2 regions of the Marinobacter sp. bablab_jr008 genome follow, and region 2 is predicted to be linked to the other one. Evidence: predicted binding sites of a transcription regulator. Region 2 holds the regulator's gene; the other holds the start of a gene.
The links. Region 2 encodes sigma-54, which starts transcription at its own class of promoters, with help from an activator protein. Its sites were predicted from a motif close to ANTGGCATNNANNTTGCTNT; they were not measured.
Positions count from the first base shown of each region.

Region 1: glnK (P-II family nitrogen regulator) is a predicted target of sigma-54. The motif match lies at 3,473-3,492, and genes of this name have one in related genera.

Region 1 covers NZ_JACDWW010000073.1:115,745-122,825, reverse strand. Annotated here, with positions in the region: gene hemW (radical SAM family heme chaperone HemW) at 1-31, shown strand, start outside; gene JIF53_RS14725 (hypothetical protein) at 31-582, shown strand; gene trmB (tRNA (guanosine(46)-N7)-methyltransferase TrmB) at 585-1,301, opposite strand; gene JIF53_RS14715 (YifB family Mg chelatase-like AAA ATPase) at 1,373-2,905, opposite strand; gene JIF53_RS14710 (accessory factor UbiK family protein) at 2,972-3,223, opposite strand; gene glnK (P-II family nitrogen regulator) at 3,602-3,940, shown strand; gene JIF53_RS14700 (ammonium transporter) at 4,008-5,279, shown strand; gene speE (polyamine aminopropyltransferase) at 5,343-6,224, opposite strand; gene speA (biosynthetic arginine decarboxylase) at 6,363-7,081, shown strand, end outside.
Region 2 covers NZ_JACDWW010000059.1:108,168-115,248, reverse strand. Annotated here, with positions in the region: gene yjgA (ribosome biogenesis factor YjgA) at 1-362, opposite strand, end outside; gene mgtE (magnesium transporter) at 380-1,741, opposite strand; gene JIF53_RS09135 (HPr family phosphocarrier protein) at 1,833-2,102, opposite strand; gene rapZ (RNase adapter RapZ) at 2,109-2,993, opposite strand; gene ptsN (PTS IIA-like nitrogen regulatory protein PtsN) at 3,048-3,518, opposite strand; gene hpf (ribosome hibernation promoting factor) at 3,607-3,915, opposite strand; gene JIF53_RS09115 (RNA polymerase factor sigma-54) at 3,989-5,518, opposite strand; gene lptB (LPS export ABC transporter ATP-binding protein) at 5,707-6,432, opposite strand; gene lptA (lipopolysaccharide transport periplasmic protein LptA) at 6,410-6,976, opposite strand; gene lptC (LPS export ABC transporter periplasmic protein LptC) at 6,960-7,081, opposite strand, start outside.

The DNA.
Region 1 (7,081 bases), on a different contig from region 2:
CCTGAACAGCCTGCTGGAGCACTTTCTCTGATGGACTCAGCCCAGCGCCCACCGCTTATTCCCATGCGCCCGATGAAGCTGCCCATGAAGGTTTCCCTGGTGGCTGCACTGGCACTGTGGCTGGTTCTGGTGGCGTTGAACCAGCCACTGCATACGTCCGCCGCGCCTCAGGGGATTGTCAGTTTACAGCTGGCCGGTACCGCCGAGCAGACTCACGCCATTCTGCGCAGCTGGCGTGACGGCAATCTCGCCATGGCACGGCTATCACTGTGGCTCGACTTTGTGTTCATCGTGGTCTATCTGGCCGCGCTGCTTCAATTAACCCGCCACTTCACCCGGGACAGACCGGGTATCCGGGAACGGATGGTCGCCCGCTGGGTGCGCGCCCTTTTTGTCATCGCAGGCATCAGCGATGTAGCGGAAAACATTGTTCTGCTTAATAACTTCAATCCGCCTTCAGACTCCCTGAGCCTGACCGCCACCATTCTGGCGCTGGTGAAATTCACCGGCCTGATACTTGGCATGGCGGGCCTCGTGGTCATCCGTGCTTCCCGCCGCAGGCCCCTGACTCACTCCCACTGAACTCAGTTGGTGCGATAAAACAACAAATCCCATACTCCGTGGCCAAGACTTTCGCCACGCTTCTCGAACTTGGTGATCGGGCGGTCATCAGGCTTGGGCGAATAACCACCTTGCTCCTGGGTATTGGCAAAGCCTTCTGACGCACTCATCACTTCCAGCATATGCTCAGCGTAGTTCTCCCAGTCAGTGGCCAGGTGCAGAATACCGCCCACCCGGAGTTTATGGCGGATGCGCTGTACAAATTCCGGCTGGATCAAGCGGCGCTTGTGATGCTTTTTCTTGTGCCACGGGTCCGGAAAGAACACCATCACCCGATCCAGACAGGCATCCGGCAGACACAGGTCAATCACATCATTGGCATCAATGCTGTATACCCGCACATTCTCAAGACCACGCGATTCCACTTCTTTCAACAAGGCGCCGACGCCAGGCAGGTGCACTTCCACGCCGATAAAATCCTGCTCGGGTGCAGCTTCGGCCATATCGGCAAGGGATTTGCCCATCCCGAAACCGATCTCCAGGTTGAGCATGTTATCGCGGCCAAACACCTCACGGGGGTCGATCATGCCATTGTCACGGCTCAGTCCGTACTTGGCCCAGTTGCGATCGAAGGCCTTCTTCTGACCTTCGGTCATCCGCCCCTGGCGCAGTACAAAGCTGCGAACACCGCGGCGTGTGGTGACCGGATTCGTATCCTGAGTCTCGTTCTGGTCAGTCATTCTGTGTCCTCAAGCTTCAAAGCGGATCTCATGGAATAAACCTGGCACACAGTTTACCAGAGTCAGCAGCTTCAGGCGGAGACAACCGACCCCTGGCCAGCCTGACGGTCGAGTTGACGGTAACCCAGCGCCTCCATCAGGTGCGACTGGCTCAGGTGTTCAGCACCCTCCAGATCCGCCAGGGTGCGGGCCAGTCGTAATATTCGATGGAGCGCCCGGGCCGACAACCCCAGTCGCTCCATGGCCCGGGTCAACAACCGCTCACTGGCGGCATCCAGCCGGCAAGCCTGATCCAGCAACGCTCCCGAGAGGGCCGAGTTGAGCATCCCACGAGCCTCCTGCCGGGCCCTGGCAGCCAGAACCCTGGCCCTGACACTGGCGCTACTCTCACCGGACACCCCGGAACCGAGCAAGACCTCTCCGGACTGCACCGGAACTTCCACATGCAGATCGAACCGATCCAGTAACGGCCCCGAGATCTTTGCCCGATAACGCATCACCTGTGCCGGCGTGCACTGGCACTCGATATTGGGGTGACCACTGTAACCACACGGGCATGGGTTCATGGCGGCCACAACCTGAAATCGCGCTGGGAAAGTGACCTGCCGCGCCGCCCGGCTGATGGAGATTTCGCCTGTTTCCATAGGCTCCCGCAGCACTTCCAGGACCCGCCGTTCAAACTCCGGCAGTTCATCGAGAAACAACACCCCCCGGTGCGCCAGAGAGATCTCGCCCGGGCGAGGACTGCTGCCACCGCCCACCAGCGCCACCGCAGACGCCGTGTGATGAGGCGCCCTGAATGGTGGCTGACGCCAGCCACCTGGCTTTAGCGGCTGGCCCGCAACGGAATGCACGCTGGCCACCTCCATGGCCGCCTCATCTGGCAAACCTGGCAGAATGCCCGGTAACCGGCTCGCCAGCATACTTTTACCGGTTCCGGGAGGGCCGAAAAACAGCAGATTGTGACCGCCAGCTGCGGCCACCTCCAGCGCCCGACGGGGCACTTGCTGGCCTCGCACCTCTGAGAGATCGGCCACAGACACCGCTGCGGCACCGTCTCCCGGCGTTTCAGATCGAGGAACAGGAACCAGTCTGGCACGGCCCGCCAGATGCTCACATACTGACAGCAGATGGCTGGCGGCAAGCACATCATCACGGCTGGCAAGGGCAGCTTCCTCGGCGTTGTCCTGAGGTAGCAACAGCGAACGGCCTGCTTCGCGAGCCGCCAGTACCGCGGGCAATATCCCCTTGAGGGGCCGAAGCGCACCATCCAGGGACAGCTCTCCGAGAAACTCGTGGCTTTCGAGGCTTTCGGGGGGAATCTGGCCGGAGGCTGCCAGGATGCCCAGGGCAATGGGCAAATCAAAACGGCCACCTTCTTTGGGCAGGTCAGCAGGCGCGAGATTGATGGTGATTCTACGGGCGGGGAATTCGAAACCGGCATTCAGCAGTGCACTGCGAACCCGATCCTTGCTTTCCCTCACTCCGGTTTCCGGCAACCCGACGATGGATAATGCCGGCAGGCCACCAGACAGGTGCACCTCAACGGTAACTGGGGGAGCAGAGACGCCAATGCTGGCGCGCGAATGGACAATAGCGAGCATGACAACCTTCCATGGCACAGAACAATCAGTCGTTGCGGGCAGCGACCCTGCCGCCCGGGCAAACCATCAGGAACTCTGGCGTTGCTCCAGTTCGGCAACACGTTTTTCCAGGGCCTCAACCTTTTCACGGGTTTTCATCAGGACCGCCTGCTGGGCATCAAATTCTTCCCGGGTCACCAGCTCCAGCCGGGACAGAACCGACATCACCGTGGCCCGGGCCTGGGTTTCAAAATCTTCCCGGGCTGCCCGAGCCATATCGGGAACAAACTGGCCAAACTGACCCTGCAACTGAGAAAAAATTTCCTGGGGCCCTTTCATCAATCACCTCTCGTATCGGTTTTTCGGCGATATCAGACTATTTTCCGTGTCGCCGGGGTGTTTGCGGGAGTGTATCACACCCTACCCCCTGCCATACTGTACCCGGTCGGCATTATAATGGCCGCGGCCGATGGCCCGACTGCGCTGTTTTGAGACAATCGCAGGCACAATGCACCACAACAGTGCATCAAGCTGCGCCATTTCGGCACAGACAATAATTAAGAGTTTGTTTTAAAAGCTATTTTTTGCGTTGGCATACCCGATGCTAAAGCCCTCGTACGCAATCCGCACAATTGATGTGCGAGGTGGCAGCATCCCGAACTCAACAACCGGCCGACGGGCCCTCACTGTTGGGACGGCTTTACCAAGGAGAAAGCAATGAAACTTGTGACAGCGATCATCAAGCCTTTCAAATTGGATGATGTCCGTGAGGCACTATCCGAGATTGGCGTACAAGGCGTAACCGTCACTGAAGTCAAAGGCTTCGGTCGGCAGAAAGGCCACACAGAGCTCTATCGTGGCGCGGAATACGTGGTGGATTTCCTGCCCAAGGTCAAAGTGGAGATCGCCATTGGCGACAACCTGCTGGACCAGGTCATCGAAGCCATCACCAAGGCAGCCAATACCGGCAAGATCGGCGACGGCAAAATATTCGTGACTGAACTGGAACAGGCTATCCGGATCCGGACAGGCGAAACCGGCGAAGAAGCGGTCTGATCCAGAACTGACACCCAGCCAACGCAAAAAACTTATAACCTGAAGAGCCTTGTGCGGAGGGCTTCCTATGGAAAGCAATCTCTTTCACCTGCAGTATGCAATAGATACCTTTTATTTTCTCGTGTGTGGCGCATTAGTCATGTGGATGGCCGCAGGCTTTGCCATGCTCGAGTCCGGCCTGGTGCGTGCTAAAAACACCACCGAAATCCTGACCAAGAACGTCGCGCTCTTTGCCGTGGCCTGCACCATGTACCTGGTGTGCGGTTACGCCATCATGTACGGCGGTAACGTCTTCCTCTCCGGCATCGCCGATGTGGACGTGGACGGCGTACTGGGTGACTTCGCCACCCGTGAAGACGGCTTCACCGGCGGCTCCATCTACTCAGCGGCCTCTGACTTCTTCTTCCAGGTCGTGTTCGTGGCCACCGCCATGTCCATCGTGTCCGGCGCGGTTGCCGAGCGCATGAAGCTGTGGGCGTTCCTGGTATTCGCGGTCTTCATGACTGGCTTTATCTACCCGCTGGAAGGCGCGTGGACCTGGGGTGGCGCCGATGTGTTCGGTATGTACAACCTCGGTGATCTTGGCTTCAGTGACTTCGCCGGCTCCGGCATCGTACACATGGCAGGTGCCGCTGCGGCCCTGGCTGGTGTATTGCTGCTTGGCCCGCGTAAAGGCAAATACGGCCCCAACGGTGAAATCCGTGCCTTCCCGGGCGCCAACATGCCGCTGGCCGCTCTGGGTACCTTCATCCTGTGGATGGGCTGGTTCGGTTTCAACGGTGGTTCTGTACTGAAACTCGGCGACGTCGCCAGTGCCAACTCCGTGGCCATGGTGTTCCTGAACACCAACGCAGCCGCTGCCGGTGGCGCTATTGCCGCCCTGATCACCGCTCGCCTGATGTTTGGCAAGGCTGATCTGACCATGCTGCTGAACGGTGCGATCGCCGGTCTGGTAGTAATCACCGCCGAGCCATCCACCCCGAGCGCGCTGACAGCCACTATCTGGGGCGCCCTGGGCGGCATCCTGGTGGTACTGAGCATCGTCACTCTGGACAAGCTGCGCATCGACGATCCGGTCGGCGCCATCTCTGCCCACGGTGTCTGTGGTCTGCTGGGCCTGCTGCTGGTACCGGTTACCAACGGCGATGTCAGCTTCAGCGGCCAAATCATCGGCGCCCTGACCATCTTCATCTGGGTATTCGTAGCCAGTCTGGTCGTCTGGGGTATCCTGAAGGCTGTCATGGGCATCCGTGTGACCGAAGAGGAAGAGTACGAAGGTGTCGACCTCTCCGAATGCGGTATGGAAGCCTATCCGGAGTTTGTCAGCGGCAAGCAGTAACACCGCTACCTATCGGAACGAAAAAGGGCGCCCTTGTGGCGCCCTTTTTCTTTAAGCTCTGGTTCAACCCTCTTCCGGGCGAACCTCATCTTCCAGCGCATCCACCATAAACTGCGGCATGGCCAAGGCACCGTGGTGCACCCCGGCATTGTAGTAACGGGTGACAAAGGGGCGGTTGTTGGCATCTTCCTCGCGGAAATACTTCAGCGGGTTTTCCTTACTGCCCATGGTGCAGCTCCACCAGCCCGTGGGGTATACCGGCTGGGGGAATGGCAATGTCTGCACATGGCCAAAACCGGCTTTGTGCATATCATCGTGAATGTCCTTGATGATGGTATTGGTGTGCAGCAGGGGGGATTCGCTCTGCTGAACGATGATACCGCCCTCCCTCAGGGCCAACATGGCATCGCGATAGAAATCCAGCGCGAACAGGCCTTCCGCAGGACCCACCGGGTCGGTACTGTCGATAATCAGCACATCAATGCTGTTCGGCTCGATATCACGCATCCACTGGATGCCATCACCGAAAAAGAAGTTGGCACGGGGGTCGCCATTAGCTTCGCACAGTTCTGGAAAATACTTCTCAGACATGCGGGTTACCCGCTCATCGATCTCCACCTGCCAGGCTTCCTGCACTCCTGGGTGTTTCAGCACTTCTTTCAGGGTGCCGCAGTCGCCACCACCGACGATGACCACTTTTTTCGGGTCCTTGTGGGTGAACAGCGCAGGATGGGTCATCATTTCGTGGTACAGGAAATTGTCCCTGGTGGTCAGCATCACACAGCCGTCCAGAACCATCAGGTTGCCGAAGGTTTCGGTTTCATAGATTTCGAGTTTCTGAAATGGCGTCTGCTCTTCATGGAGCTTGCGCTTTACCTGAAGGGAAAAAGCGGTGCCCTGGTCCTGAAATACCTCGGTGAACCAGCCTTCGTTCAATGCGGTCATGTCTGTCTCCCACTGTGTGCCGCTGCAATGTGCCGGGGCATCTGAAAGGGGCGTATTGTAGGTGCAGTGGTCAGCTCCTACAATGCAGCCTGTTACCGGCCCGCCGGCCGCCCCGGGTTCCCTGACAGGATAGCAACAATGGCTGAAACCGCTGCATCACCAGCCCACAAGGTCTACAACATCGCTCACTGGAGTGACGGATACATTTCAGTCAACGGTCAGGGCGAGGTTGAAATCTGCCCGGACCGGGGCAGAAGCGACGCCCGCATCAACCTGCCGGCGCTGACTCGCTCGCTGGCCGAAGCCGGTGTGCCCCTGCCGGTTCTGATTCGCTTTACCGATATCCTGCACGATCGGGTCAACAAGCTCTGCAATGCCTTCAACAAAGTCACTCAGGAGCAGGGCTACCGGGGCCGCTATACCGCGGTTTACCCCATCAAGGTAAACCAGCAGCGCCGGGTGGTGGAAGAACTGCTGTCAGCCGAACCGGCCGCCTCAGCCAACCAGGTGGGCCTTGAAGCCGGCAGCAAACCGGAGTTGATGGCCGTACTGGCGCTGGCAAAGCAGGCCGGTTCGGTGATTGTCTGCAACGGCTACAAGGACCGGGAGTACATCCGCCTGGCACTGATCGGCCAGAAACTGGGTCACCGGGTGTTTATCGTGGTGGAAAAGCAGTCGGAACTGCCACTGATTCTGGAAGAAGCAAAGAAGCTGGGCATTTCCCCGCTGATTGGCGTGCGAGCCCGTCTGGCGACTATTGGCAAGGGCAACTGGCAGAATACCGGGGGCGAGAAATCCAAGTTCGGTCTGTCTGCCAGCCAGGTACTGGATGTGGTGGATACCCTGAAACAGGCCGG
Region 2 (7,081 bases):
TTGTCACCTTCGGAAATCATCCGGTCGCGCCAGCGCTCGGCCAGATGGTGTCGGCGGGTATGCTCTTCGCTGCCAGCGTGGAAGGCGTCGATGGCACGGCCAATAGCTTCGGGGTCGTCCTCCTGGCGCAACACCTTCCCAATGTACTGCAAGTGTCGCCGGCGGGCCTCACGCTGGGGAATCCGGCGTGATTCAATGATCGCCGCTTTCAGGGTCTCGCTGATGCTCAGCGTGGCCAGCTGTTCGTCGTTAAGGTCGAGCATGCGTTTGCCCAGATCCTGAAGCGCGTGCATTTCGCGCTTCAGCTGCGATTTGCTGGGGCCAAGGTCGTCCTGGAATTCGTCGTCAAATTGGTCAGTCATGGTAGGTCACAGGTTGCTCAGGCATAGAAAATGGTGGCCAGTCCCAGGAAGGCCATGAAGCCGACAACGTCGGTTACGGTGGTGAGTATCACACTGCCGGCCAGGGCCGGGTCAATGTTCCGGGATTTCAGGAACAGCGGCAAGACGGTGCCCACCAGCGCCGCCGCCACCAGGTTAATAACCAGTGCCGCCGCGATGATGGCACCAATCAGCCAGTCCTGGAACCAGACCACCGCGGCGGTGGCAACCACCACCGCCCACAGCAGGCCGTTCAGTACCCCGGACAGAAACTCACGGTTCAGCAGCCAGCCCACGTTGGCACCGCTGATCTGGCCAACGGCCATGCCCCGGATCACCAGGGTCAGAGTCTGGCTACCGGCAATGCCGCCCATGCTGGCCACAATTGGCATCAGTACGGCCAGTGCAACGACTTTGGCAATAGTGTCTTCAAACAGTCCAATCACGGCCGATGCGGTAAAGGCCGTGATCAGATTGATGCCCAGCCAGACCGCGCGCCGGCGGGTGGTCTTCATCACCGGGGCAAAGGTGTCCTCGTCTTCATCCAGACCAGCCATACTCATCAGGGAATGGTCTGCGTCCTCACGGATAACGTCGACCACGTCATCGATGGTGATCCGGCCCAGCAGCTTGTTGGTCTCATCCACCACAGGGGCAGAAATCAGGTCGTAGCGTTCGAACAGAGTGGCGACCTTGGTGTCGGACAGGGACACGGGAATGGGTTCAATGTCCGTGTCCATCACTTCCCGAACGGTAGCCGCGGGATTGGATACCAGCATCCGGGTAATGGGCAGCATGCCGATAAACTCGTCCCGACGGCTGACCACAATCAGGCTGTCGGTCATCGGGGGCAGGCTGCGGTGACGGCGCAGGTAGCGCAACACAACGTCGATGCTGATGTCCGGCCGTACCGTGATGGTATCGGTGTTCATCAGGCCGCCGGCAGTGTCCTCCGGGTAAGCGAGGACTTCCTCGACCCGCTGACGGTCTTGCTCGTCCATGGTGTCCAGGACTTCCTGGATCACCGTGTCCGGCAATTGCTGAAGCAAGTCGGCCAGGTCATCCGACTCGAAATCTTCCAGAATGTCCGCCAGCTCCTGCGCGTTCAGCTGGCTCAGGAAGTAGCTACGAATATCGTCGCCAAGGTACTGGAGGACTTCCCCTTCCAGCTGCTTGTCGACCAGGTTCCAGAGCAGGGCCCGTTGGCGTGGTGGCGAGGATTCCAGAAGGTGAGCAATATCGCTGGGGCTCAGACCGCCATTCAGAATGCGGGCCACCTGCTTGAGGGCACCACTGTCCAGCGCTTCACTGAGTGAGCGAAGGCGTTGGCGGGCCTGGCTTTTTTCCAGAATGTCGGTCATTGAACCACCTGCGATCAGAAAACCTTTGCATTATAGCGGAGTTAGGTGGCACACGTGAGAAAGGATTGTAGGTGAATGACGAAACCGGAGGTTATTCCCCTTCACCAAAATAATCGTTGATCAGGGCAGCCAGCGCGTCGATGGCATCCTGTTCGTCCGGGCCATCGGCAACCAGTTCCACTTCGGTGCCCTGGCTGGCGGCCAGCATCATCACCTGCATGATGTTCTTGGCGTCTACGTCCCGGCCTTTGCCGCGGATTCGCACCTTGCTGTCAAAGTCTGATGCGGTGGCCACAAGCTTCGCCGTGGCCCGCGCATGCAGGCCGAGTTTGTTGATGATGGTGATGGGGCGGCAAATCATAGGCGCTCAGATTTCTCCCCGGGCTTGAAGGTGTGGCAGTTCGGTGTGGCGCACCTGCACATTGCGGTAATTGTCGCGGAAATAGCGTCCGAGCTGCTCACACACATAAACGGAGCGGTGCTGGCCACCGGTGCAACCGATGGAAATGGTCATGTAGCTACGATTGCTGTCGGCAAACGAGGGCAGCCAGGTATTCAGGAAGCCCGTGACGTCATCCACCATCTGACGTGTCAGCGGTTCCCGTTCAAGAAATTCGATGACCGGCTGATCAACGCCGGTGTGCTTGCGCAGGCTGGTGTCCCAGTATGGATTGGGCAGGCAGCGGACGTCGAAGACGTAGTCTGAATCCACCGGCACGCCATGTTTGAAGCCAAAGGACTGGAACAGCAGTGCCAGTTCCTGATCCTTGCGGCCGGCCACGCGCTGCTTGATCATGTCGCGTAGCTCATACATGGAGAGCCCGGTCGTGTTGACGTAAAGATCGGCCAGCTTTGACAGGGGTTCCAGTAATTGCTTTTCGTTGGTGATTGCCTCCCGCAGAGACGTCTTGTCATCGCTCAGCGGATGCTTGCGGCGGGTTGCGTGAAAGCGCTGCAGCAGTGACTGCTCGTCGGCATCCAGGAAAATGATTTCAAGCTCGACACCGGTCTGCTTCAGTTGCTGGTAGATGGTTTCAAAATTGGCCAGCTCGGCAGAAAGATTACGGGCATCAATACTGACGGCCATTTTCTTCAGCCGGCCCGGTGCTTCCTGGGTGGCCGCCTCCCGGGTCAGCGGGAACAGCAAACCAATGGGCAGGTTGTCGATGCAGTAGAATCCCAGGTCTTCCAGCACATGCAGAGCCGTACTCTTGCCGGAACCGGATCGGCCACTGACGATAATCAGCTTCATGGGACTGTTTCTCCTTCAATCTGCCTGGCAGCCTGTCCAGATATCAGGCTGATCTCAGTGATTACTCTCCGCCATACGCTGGTAAAGGCTCGCGGCATCTTCACACTGGCGCAGCCGGGCGCAGAAGGTGCTGTCATTGAAGCGCTCCGCCAGCTGGCTCAGTAACTCCAGGTGTTCACTGGTGGCTTCTTTGGGGACGATCAGTGCAAACACCAGATCTACCGGCTGGTTATCGATAGCATCAAAGTCTACCGGCTCCTCCAGAGTCATCAGCACGCCGATGACCCGGTCCAGGCCTTCCAGTCGGCAGTGGGGGATGGCAATACCCTCGCCGATACCGGTGCTACCCAGCCGTTCGCGGGAGACCAGATTGTTGAAGATCTGGGTGTCGCTGAGGATTTCATCCTGAAAGTGAATCCGTTCAGCGATGAACTCCAGCACACGTTTCTTGCTTGAGGCCGGCACCTTACACAGGGTCAGTTCAGGGGCAAGAATATTGTCGATGGTCAGGGATGGCTCGCTCATGGATCGACTGCATGTCCGTAAAAAAAAGGCTGCGGCCGGTTAGCCCCGCCGCAGCTCGTTTCATGAAACACCCGGTAAGGTTCGCGCTTCAGCGACCGCCGTTACCGTGCATCCGGTCTACGTTCTTTTCCTTGTGCTTGAGGATCTGACGGTCCAGCTTGTCGACCAGAGCGTCGATTGCGGCGTACATGTCCTCATTTTCTGCCTTTGCGTGAATCTCACCACCAATCACGTGCAGCGTGGCTTCCGCCATCTGGCGCACCTTCTCGACCTCCAGTGTGACCTGGCAGTTACTGATGTGGTCGAAGTGACGCTCCAGCTTCTCGAACTTGGTGTTGACGTAATCCTTCAGAGCGGGAGTCAGTTCTACGTGATGGCCTGAAATGTTGAGTTGCATAGGCGTCTCCTGTTGTCATACTGCCGGCGTGCTTGCCGGCTTGCGTGCCAGTGCATCTTGCACCGGCGAAAGTTTAAACCAGGCGTTTTCGTTCGTTCGAGGGAGGAATATGCATGGCCTCCCGGTATTTGGCCACGGTACGCCGCGCCACGTTGATTCCCTGTTCCCCTAGCATGGCTGCAATTTTGCTATCGCTCAATGGCTTTTTCGGGGTTTCCTCGGCAATCAGCTTCTTGATCATCGCCCGGATGGCTGTAGACGAGCATTCGCCGCCCTCGGCGGTGCTGACGTGGCTGGAGAAAAAGTACTTCAGCTCAAAAATACCGCGGGGCGTGTGCATGTACTTCTGGGTGGTAACCCGGGAAATCGTGGACTCGTGCATTTCCACCGCCTGGGCAATGTCAGACAGGATCAGAGGCTTCATGGCTTCTTCGCCCTGATCGAGGAACCCTTGCTGGTGTTCAACGATGCGGGTGGCCACTTTCAGCAGGGTTTCATTCCGGCTTTGCAGGCTCTTGATAAACCATTTCGCTTCTTGCAGCTGGTCGCGCAGGTAGGTGTTATCGGCACTGCTGTCAGCCCGGCGGATCAGTGACGCGTAGCTGGCATTCACCCGGATACGCGGAGCGATTTCCGGGTTGAGTTCAACCCGCCAGCGGCCTTCGTGTTTGCGTACGATGACGTCCGGGATAACGTAATCCGGTTCGGCCCGGTCCACGACATCGCCAGGGCGAGGGTTCAGGCTGGTGATCAGGGCCAGTACCTGTTTCAGCTGGTCTTCCTTGAGCCGGCTGCGGCGCAACAGCTGTGCGTAGTCCCGGTTGCCAAGCAGATGCAGGAACTGGGTAACCACCAGTCTCGCCTGGCGCAGCCAGGGGGTATCCGGTGGCAGCTGGTTGAGCTGAATCAGCAGGCATTCCTGGAGATCCCGAGCGAACACGCCGGGCGGGTCGAAGTGTTGCAGGCGGTGGAGTACCGCTTCCACTTCGTCCAGTTCCAGCGGATCTTCTTCGGATTCGTCCAGCAGCCCTGCGTGAATGTCCTCGATGTCAGACGTCAGGTAGCCGCGCTCATCCACGGCATCCAGCAGCGCGTGGGCAATGGCCTGATCCCGCTCGCTCAGGGGCGTCAGGTTCAGCTGCCACTCGAGGTGATCCTGCAGGGTTTCGGTGGGCGAATTACGAGTCTCGAAATCCGATTCGTGCTCGTCTTCGCCCTTGCTGGCCGGAGCCGGGGCAGACTGGTAGATGTCATCCCAGGCGGTATCAACCGGCAGATCATCAGGAATGTTGTCCGGAATATCGTTCTCGGACGACCAGTCTGGGCCGTTCTCGGTTTCGTCCCAGTCCGGGCTCGCGTCCTGGTGGCTGTCGTCCTGGGTGGTCTCAGAGCCGGAAGCTTCGCTGTGCTCGTGCTCTTCGCGTTCGTCGCCTTCAGCGTGCTCATCGTCCTCGGAGGTTTCCAGCATGGGGTTTGATTCCAGCGCCTGCTGGATTTCCTGCTGGAGATCGAGGGTAGAAAGCTGCAGCAGGCGTATAGCCTGCTGCAGCTGGGGCGTCATGGTCAGACTCTGGCCCAGCTTAAGCTGTAATGAGGCTTTCATAACCATGGCTCAAGATCCATAACTCGTGGGCATCCCGGTTGTTGCTTTGCCGGCGCACAGGCCGAAAAAAATGTTGTACGCTGGTTACTTGCCATTGTCTGTAGACAGTATAAGCAAGTTTTTTGCCGAGTTTACTTGCTACAGATCATCAAAACAATCAGGCCTCGGATAAACCCTGTTTTATCAGGTCAGAGCCGGAACTCGTCGCCCAGATATACTTCTTTCACCTGCTGGTTTGCCAGAATGGCTTCGGCATTGCCGGAGGCAATGATGTGGCCTCCGGAAACGATGTAGGCATTCTCGCAGATGTCGAGGGTTTCCCGAACGTTGTGGTCGGTGATCAAGACCCCGATGCCCTTGTCCCGAAGGTGCCGGATGATGTGCTTGATGTCACTCACTGAGATGGGGTCTACGCCCGCGAAGGGCTCGTCCAGCAGAATAAAGGCAGGCTCCATGGCCAGCGCCCGGGCGATTTCAACCCTGCGGCGTTCGCCGCCGGATAGTGCCATACCCACGCTGTCCCGGATGTGAGTAATGTGGAACTCTTCCAGCAACTCTTCCAGCTTGGCGTCCCGTTCCGCCCGGCTCATGCCTTTGCGGGTTTCGAGGATGGCCATGATGTTGTCCCGTACGGTCAGTTTGCGGAACACGGAGGCTTCCTGGGGCAGGTAGCCGATGCCCTTGCGGGCGCGGCCATGCATCGGCAGCGGGGTGATGTCCTGGGTGTCGATGGTGATCCGGCCGTGATCCGCAGGCACCAGGCCCACGATCATGTAGAAGCAGGTGGTCTTGCCGGCGCCGTTGGGGCCGAGCAGGCCGACAATCTCGCCGGAGCGAATTTCCAGAGAAACGTCCAGCACCACTTTTTTCTGCTTGTAGCTTTTTGCCAGATTACTGGCCCTGAGAACTGCCATCCGAACCTTTCCCGTCACTGGATTGAGCTGAATTACGAGGCTGAATCACCATTTCCACCCGGCCGGAGCCGCCGTCGGATGGCGTGCCGCCTTCCGCAGTAACAACGCGGCGAACGGTGTCGTAGTGGATGACATCGCCCCGGAATACGTTGCCACCCTGTTCGATGACGGCCTGTCTTTCAAAAATGACCAGGTTTTCATCGCCAGACCAGGTGATGTTCAGGGCCTTGGCATCGGTCATGCCTTCGCCTTCCTGGCCAGGTTGCCGGTAATGGGCGGGGTTGCCGGCGGCTTCAATCCGGCTGACACCTTGTTGGTTCCGGTAAAGTACCACCCGATCCGCTTCCAGCCGGGTTTCGCCCTGGATCAGTTCGACAGCGCCGGTGTAAACGGCCGTACCGGCGCTATCGTCCAGGCGGGCAGAATCGGCACTGACCTTGATGGGGATGTCTGAATCCAGATTGAATGCCGATACAGGGCCGGCCAGCAATGCCATGGCCAGAATCACTGGCCGGCAGAAAGATCGTTTACCTGACGGTTTCATATTGTCCCTCTACCCGGGAGTTGAGTTCGAGAATGCGTTCGTCGATCCAGGCTTTCATGCCGGTGGAGCGGGTGACGCCGAAAGGCTCGGTGATGGACACCGGAT